Regions from separate parts of the Shewanella sp. AC34-MNA-CIBAN-0136 genome, predicted to be linked through region 2. Evidence: predicted binding sites of a transcription regulator. Region 2 holds the regulator's gene; the other holds the start of a gene.

Region 1 (3,597 bases), on a different contig from region 2:
AAGACCGAATCAAATTGTTACTTATGCCACAGTCGCTTCTATGGCCGATGCCGCGTTAACCATTAAAGACTCTGGGCCGACGTTAATCATCATTGGTGAAGTGGTGTCTGTTGGTCAACAGCTGAATGCTTTGCTTGCCGATATTGATGTAGCTGCAACACAAACCTCATTTGAATATGGGCGTGAGGCTTTATATGCCTAAAATTGGTGAGTTAACGCTGACATCCGTGGATGAGTTTGACTTTCGTTTGCTGATAAAAGCATTAGGTAAGGGCGAAAAAGGCTCACGTGCATTAACGTTTGATGAGGCTTGCTTGCTGCTTGAAGGTTTTGCCAAAGGAAAAGTATCGCGTGTGCAAATGGCCAGTGCCATGATGCTCATGCGCGTGCGCGGTGAAACGACTGAAGAAATAGCAGGGATGGTGGCGGGCTTACGTCGCACTGTCGATAAAGGTTGGCATTCGCTTGAGGTTGATATCGATTGGCCTGTGTATGCGGGCAAGCGCGAACAGTTACCTTGGCTTTTACTGGTTGCTAAGTTATTGGCGAAACAAGGTATTCGGGTGATGTTACACGGTGACAGTCAAGCGTTACCTCATCGCCGTCATGTTGAATCATGTTTAGCATCACTTAATATTGCGTGTTGTACATCATCACAAATGGCCAAAGTGGCATTGCAGTCAGATAATATTGTTTATGTTCGAGCGGGTGACTTAGCACCAGTGTTAGATGAGTGTCGTCAATTACATCAAGAATTAGGTCTACGCAGTTTGATTCAAACCGCAGCGCGTTGCATGAACCCAACTAATGCACCAATAAGCCTTCGCAGTTATTTTCACCCTGGGTTAGATGCGGTACACCAAGGAATATGCGAAATTTTATTTGAGAAAAGCGAATATCACGCCGGCAGTGTGGCTATTTTTAAAGGCTTACAAGGTGAAACCGAGTGTAATCCAAGAGTGGCTACCACGATAACTGTCGTCAACGGACAGACAGATAATATAGCGGTATCGAGCTTATCTATCCCTACGTTATTAGAAGGCTTTTCTGGTGCAAAAGTGGGTCAAGCTGAATTATCTAGCGACATTCTTGCGCTGTTATGGCGCGAAAAAGAGCCTTTTTCTGCTGATGCGCTGACATCATTAATGTCGCGCACCATGATTGAGCAGGCGCTTAGCAGTATGACGGCAACGTTGGCTGCAGTATTGTTATTACTTAACCACAAATTAAATACAGCGATTATTCCACAGGAATCAATTTCACCAGAATCAATTTCACAAAAATCAAATTCACAGAAGATTATGGCAGCGGAGCAAGCTGTTTACTTGAGTCAACAATGTTGGGCAAACCGCTTCAGTTCAACAAACAATCCATTAGCCAAATGGCTGAACGAGGAGTGGTTATGCGCAGTTTAATTTTTTGTGACCTGAGTTTTTCAGCTGTGCCAGTGGTCGATTGTGAAGTTGTAAAGTACCAAGCTTGTTTGGCAGCGTTTGGACATGTCACGGTGTTAACTTCTGTGAGCCAAATTGAGCAACGATTACATCAACAAACATTTGATACCTTGTTGATATTAACCGACACATTACACGCTCAAATCCAAGGACTTATTCAGCGTATATTAACCAGTAAGCCAATGGTGATAGTTGTCAATGCCAAAACATGGCAGCAGACAGCATTAACCGAGTTACTTGATTGCGGTCGCATCACTTTTATTCCTGAGATGTTAAGTGTTAATCGTTTAACCAGTGTCATTAGTTTGGCCCAAGCACGTTTTAATGCTGCGAGTAAAACACTCGCCGAATTTAAAAAACTGGATGATGAAATCCGCAGTATAAAACTACTTAGTCAGGCCAAGCTTATCGTTATGCAGCAAGGGTTCGATGAAACCAAAGCGCACCAGATTATTCAACAACAAGCGATGCAAAAAGGTTTGTCATTAGCTCAAATGTCAGCGCAAATTATTGCTATTGTGACTCAGCATCATGGTAAGTCAAAATCACTAAACACCGCAGTGAACAACGATGGTGCGCCTCACTTTGGTGCGGTTGTGACCAAGATGGACAACAGTAGAGCGTTTAGTAAAGGCTGTTGATTTTTTAAGGCTAATAAATCAATGGTTTAAGTCTTTTTTGTAGTTGGCATAGAGCCTGCAGACAATACATATAATGAATAAAGTATCAGATTGACGATAGTGTGAATGGCAGCAATTAACTGGGTCGTTTACCTCAACAATTTATTTTAAAAATTTGGATCTCAACAGGCAATGGCGCCAACTCCTTAAGCGGAGTTGGCGCCATTTTGCTTTTTACGGTCCAAGGCATGAAGGAGTTGGATATGGCAGTCTCAAAACCCAAGTTAGTGGTCGTTGGTAATGGCATGGTTGGTCATCATTTTATTGAGCAAGTGTGCAGTTTAGGTCTCAATAAAACGTTTGATGTGCACGTGTTTGGTGAAGAGCCGCGTCCAGCTTATGACCGAGTGCAGCTGTCAAAATATTTCGAGACCGGTAGCGCCGATCCACTGATGTTAACCAGCGCGCAAGATTATCAAGATTGGGGCATTACGCTTCACTTAAACACACCTATTACGGCAATTGATATTGCCGCCAAAACGGTGACTAGCGCGCAAGGTGATCATTATTCTTATACCCGCTTAGTGCTTGCAACGGGATCATTTCCATTTGTGCCACCGATACAAGGTAACGATCGTGCTCAATGCTTAGTGTATCGCACCATTGAAGATCTTGAATCGATTCAGGCCGCAGCTCAAAACAGTCAAGTTGGGGTGGTTGTTGGTGGTGGACTATTAGGTTTAGAAGCCGCCAATGCCATGATGCAGCTCGGGGTAAAAACCCACGTTGTTGAGTTTGCACCACAATTGATGCCCGTTCAGCTAAATGATAAAGCGGGTGAATTACTGTGCAGTAAAATTGAACAGCTCGGCGTGAGTGTACATACTTCAAAAGCCACCACTGCGATTATTGACGGTGAAACGGCAATGCACCGAATGACCTTTAATGATGAGTCTTATCTTGAAACTGACATGATTGTGTTTTCTGCCGGTATTCGTCCACAAGATTCATTAGCTCGAGTTTCAAATATCTGTATCGGTGAACGTGGCGGCATTGAAATTGACGATTACTGTTTAACCTCAGCGCCCGATGTTTATGCCATCGGTGAGTGTGCGTTATGGCAACAAAAAATATTTGGTTTAGTGGCACCTGGTTACCAAATGGCCCGAGTGGTCGCTTCGCATATTGCTTCATTAACATCTAATAGCGTGTCGCAGTCATTTACCGGCGCAGACATGAGTACCAAACTTAAATTATTGGGTGTTGATGTGGCCGCTATTGGTGCTAGCCGTGGTTTTGATAACGCACAGTTTGTTGAGTTATCTGATAACCAAGCGGGTATTTATAAAAAATTATGGTTAGACGAAACCGGTAAATTTTTAAAAGGTGCAGTGCTGATTGGTGATAACAGCGATTACAGCCGCTTGCTTGATAGCTATTTGTCTCAAGACGAGATTGAAGGTTCTGCAGTTGAGTTATTGCTAGCCGGTGCAGAAAACGAAGCCGATTTAAAAGACACTTCT
Region 2 (3,597 bases):
CTCAAGAGCTGATTGCCGAAAGTACTGGTACAGGGCAAGATCGGGTAATCACCATCATTCAACCAGAGAATTTCCAAGACGAGTCGGCGCCAAAGCAAAAACTCCCTGAAATTCCTGTTAACAAGCAGATCAAACCATGACCCAAATTACCTTAACCGCTGAAAATCTAGCTAAAAGCTATAAAGCTCGTCAAGTTGTTAAAGATGTGAGTTTAACGGTTAAAACCGGCCAAATTGTCGGTCTTTTAGGCCCCAATGGTGCAGGCAAAACCACCACCTTTTATATGGTTGTCGGCTTAGTAAAAAGCGATAAAGGCCGAATATTGATTGACGATGACGACCTTACTGCCGATCCTATGCATTTGCGCGCCCGCAAAGGTATAGGTTACTTACCACAAGAAGCCAGTATTTTCCGCAAGCTCACCGTTTACGACAACATAATGGCCGTACTGCAAACTCGCAAAGAGCTCAGCACAGACCAACGTATTGAACAGCTTGAGCACCTACTCGAAGAGTTCCACATTACTCACATACGCGACAGCCAAGGCATGTCGTTATCGGGTGGTGAACGTCGTCGTGTTGAAATTGCGCGCGCTTTAGCTGCTAATCCAAAATTTATTTTGCTTGATGAGCCCTTTGCTGGTGTTGATCCTATTTCGGTCATCGACATTAAAAAAATCATCCAACAACTTAAAAACCGCGGTTTAGGGGTATTAATTACCGACCATAACGTACGTGAAACGCTAGACGTTTGTGAGCGAGCCTATATCGTTAGCCAGGGTAATTTAATTGCCGAAGGCACACCAGATGAGATATTAAGTAATCAACAAGTTCGAGCTGTGTACTTAGGTGAACAATTCAAGCTATAGTTACTTTACTGGCCTTTTAGTCTAGCTAACTCATTTCATTGAACGATACCTAAACAACGTTAAATGTCATTGATGTTTATGGCAATCTATTACAGTTCGAGATTGTCATTTTTATGGAAAATCATCTAGGGATAAGCGGTAAATGAAAGCGTCACTCCAACTTAAAATGGGTCAACACTTAACCATGACCCCACAATTGCAGCAAGCCATTCGCTTACTGCAATTATCGTCATTGGAGCTACAGCAGGAAATCCAACAAGCATTAGATTCAAATCCATTGCTTGAAATAGAAGATGAGTTTTCTGAAGCAAAAGACTCCTTAAAAGAAAACCGCGACCAAGCGGATACAGACTTTAGTGACAACAGTATTGTTAATGTCGAAAAAGACACTTCCACCGTCGACATAGCAGAATCCATGACCAAAGAAACCATGGATGATTTAGCCATGGATACCACATGGGATGAAGTATACACAGCCTCACCTATGTCAGGTTCAGGCAGTGCAAGCATGCGCGATGACGACATGCCCTTTCAAGGTGAAACTACTGAAGGTTTGTACGAACACTTAGAATGGCAAAAAAATCTCACTCCATTTTCAGACACAGATCTCGCCATTGCCACCGCCATTATTGATGCCATTGATGAACGCGGTTATCTAACCCAAAGTACCGAAGATATTCTCGAAGCCATGGGTGATGAAAATGTGGAACTCGATGAGGTTGAAGCGGTATTAAAACGCGTTCAACACTTTGACCCTGTGGGTGTTGCTGCACGTGATTTAAGTGAATGCCTATTTATTCAATTAGCGCAATACTCTAACGACACACCCCATATCGATAATGCCCGTTTGTTAATTAAAGGCTATTTAGAGTTAATTGCTGGCCGTGATTTCAGATTATTGATGCGAAAAACAAAACTAAAAGAAAATGAGTTACGTGACGCAATCACTCTAATCCAGACACTCAATCCTCGTCCGGGCTTATTAATTACCCCCATGGATGATGAATACGTGATTCCCGATGTCACAGTATTAAAGAAAAATGGCCGTTGGGTAGTAGAGTTAAACCCAGACAACATGCCTAAAATTGGTGTTAATCAGCAATATGCAGCCATGGCTAGAGGCAGTAAAAACCCGTCGGATAGTCAATTTATTCGAGGCCATCTGCAAGAGGCTAAATGGTTTATTAAAAGTATTGAAAGCCGTAATGATACTTTACTTAAAGTGGCAAATTGCATTGTGCAATTTCAGCAAGGCTTTTTTGAATATGGCGAAGAAGCCATGAAGCCTATGGTGCTCAATGATATCGCTGAAGCTGTAGAAATGCATGAATCGACCATTTCACGAGTCACCACACAAAAATATATGCACACCCCTCGAGGTTTATTTGAACTAAAATACTTCTTCTCTAGCCATGTCAGTACTGACGATGGCGGGGAATGCTCATCAACGGCCATTCGTGCTTTTATCAAAAAGCTGGTTGCCGCAGAAAACCAGAAAAAACCACTGAGTGACAGTAAAATGGCTCAGCTTCTGGCAGAACAGGGCATAAACGTTGCTCGTCGTACGATAGCAAAATACCGTGAAGCAATGATGATCCCGCCCTCAAACCAACGTAAGAGTTTATAACCTACTAGGCAATGGAGGATTTTTTATGCAAATAAGTCTGACTGGACGTCATGTCGAAATAACAGAATCTTTACGTGAATACATCCACAGTAAATTTTCAAAGCTTGAACGACACTTCGATCAGATCCATAATGTACACGTTGTGCTCAATGTAGAAAAATTACAACAAAAAGCAGAAGCCAAAATCAACATTAATGGCGCAGAAATTTTTGCAATGTCAGAAAGTACTGATATGTATGCTGCAATAGACGCCCTGATCGATAAACTCGACCGTCAGGTAATTAAACACAAAGAGAAGAATACAAAACACTAACGATGGAACTTTGTACCATTCTGCAGCCGGAATGCACTACCTGTGCCACACCGGGCAGTAAGAAAAAAGTACTGGAACTCATCAGCAATTTAGTCGCTGCCCAGTACCCAACCCTGTCTTCGCAAGAGGTTTTTGAAAGCCTGTTAGCGAGAGAGAAAATGGGTAGCACAGGTATAGGAAATGGCATTGCGATACCTCATGGTAGATTAACGACCATCGATCACCCTATCGCGATATTTATTAAATGTGAAGAAGCCATTGCCTTTGATGCAATCGATAAGCAACCCGTGGATCTTTTATTTGCTTTGTTAGTACCTGCAGACCAGTGCCAACAACATTTAGGCACGTTATCGAGCATGGCCCAAAAGTTAAGCGATAAGCAAATATTGAAACAGCTTCGTAAAACTCACGACGCAACAGAACTTTATCAGGTTATTACTGCATGAAACTAGTTATAGTATCGGGACGTTCAGGCTCAGGGAAATCCGTTGCCCTGAGAGTATTAGAAGACCTAGGATATTATTGTGTTGATAATTTGCCTTTACCACTCATTGGCACATTATTAGCCCAGCTTAAAGGCAGTAATGATTTGGTTGCGATTAGCGTTGATGTTCGTAACATTGCAGAACAAGGTAAAGTGCTTCAAGACCAATTGGCACTACTTGAGAATGACACTGAAATTATCAGTTTCTTTTTAAATTCCAATGACAAAGTATTGCTTAAACGTTACAGCGAAACACGTCGATTACACCCGTTATCTAAAAATCATATTTCACTGCAAGAAGCGAT

The links. The regulator sigma-54, encoded in region 2, starts transcription at its own class of promoters, with help from an activator protein. The targets are predictions, from matches to a motif close to GTTGGCACGNNNNTNGNNT.
Region 1: a site for sigma-54 is predicted at 2,138-2,156, ahead of nirB (nitrite reductase large subunit NirB). Genes of this name have one in related genera too.

The regions. Positions count from the first base shown of each region.
Region 1 covers NZ_JBEOPJ010000005.1:247,248-250,844, reverse strand. The annotation lists gene cobA (uroporphyrinogen-III C-methyltransferase) at 1-202, shown strand, start outside; gene AAEY94_RS07190 (glycosyl transferase) at 195-1,415, shown strand; gene AAEY94_RS07185 (ANTAR domain-containing response regulator) at 1,403-2,095, shown strand; gene nirB (nitrite reductase large subunit NirB) at 2,338-3,597, shown strand, end outside.
Region 2 covers NZ_JBEOPJ010000023.1:3,910-7,506, reverse strand. The annotation lists gene lptA (lipopolysaccharide transport periplasmic protein LptA) at 1-140, shown strand, start outside; gene lptB (LPS export ABC transporter ATP-binding protein) at 137-868, shown strand; gene AAEY94_RS18385 (RNA polymerase factor sigma-54) at 1,011-2,495, shown strand; gene hpf (ribosome hibernation promoting factor) at 2,521-2,808, shown strand; gene ptsN (PTS IIA-like nitrogen regulatory protein PtsN) at 2,811-3,254, shown strand; gene rapZ (RNase adapter RapZ) at 3,251-3,597, shown strand, end outside.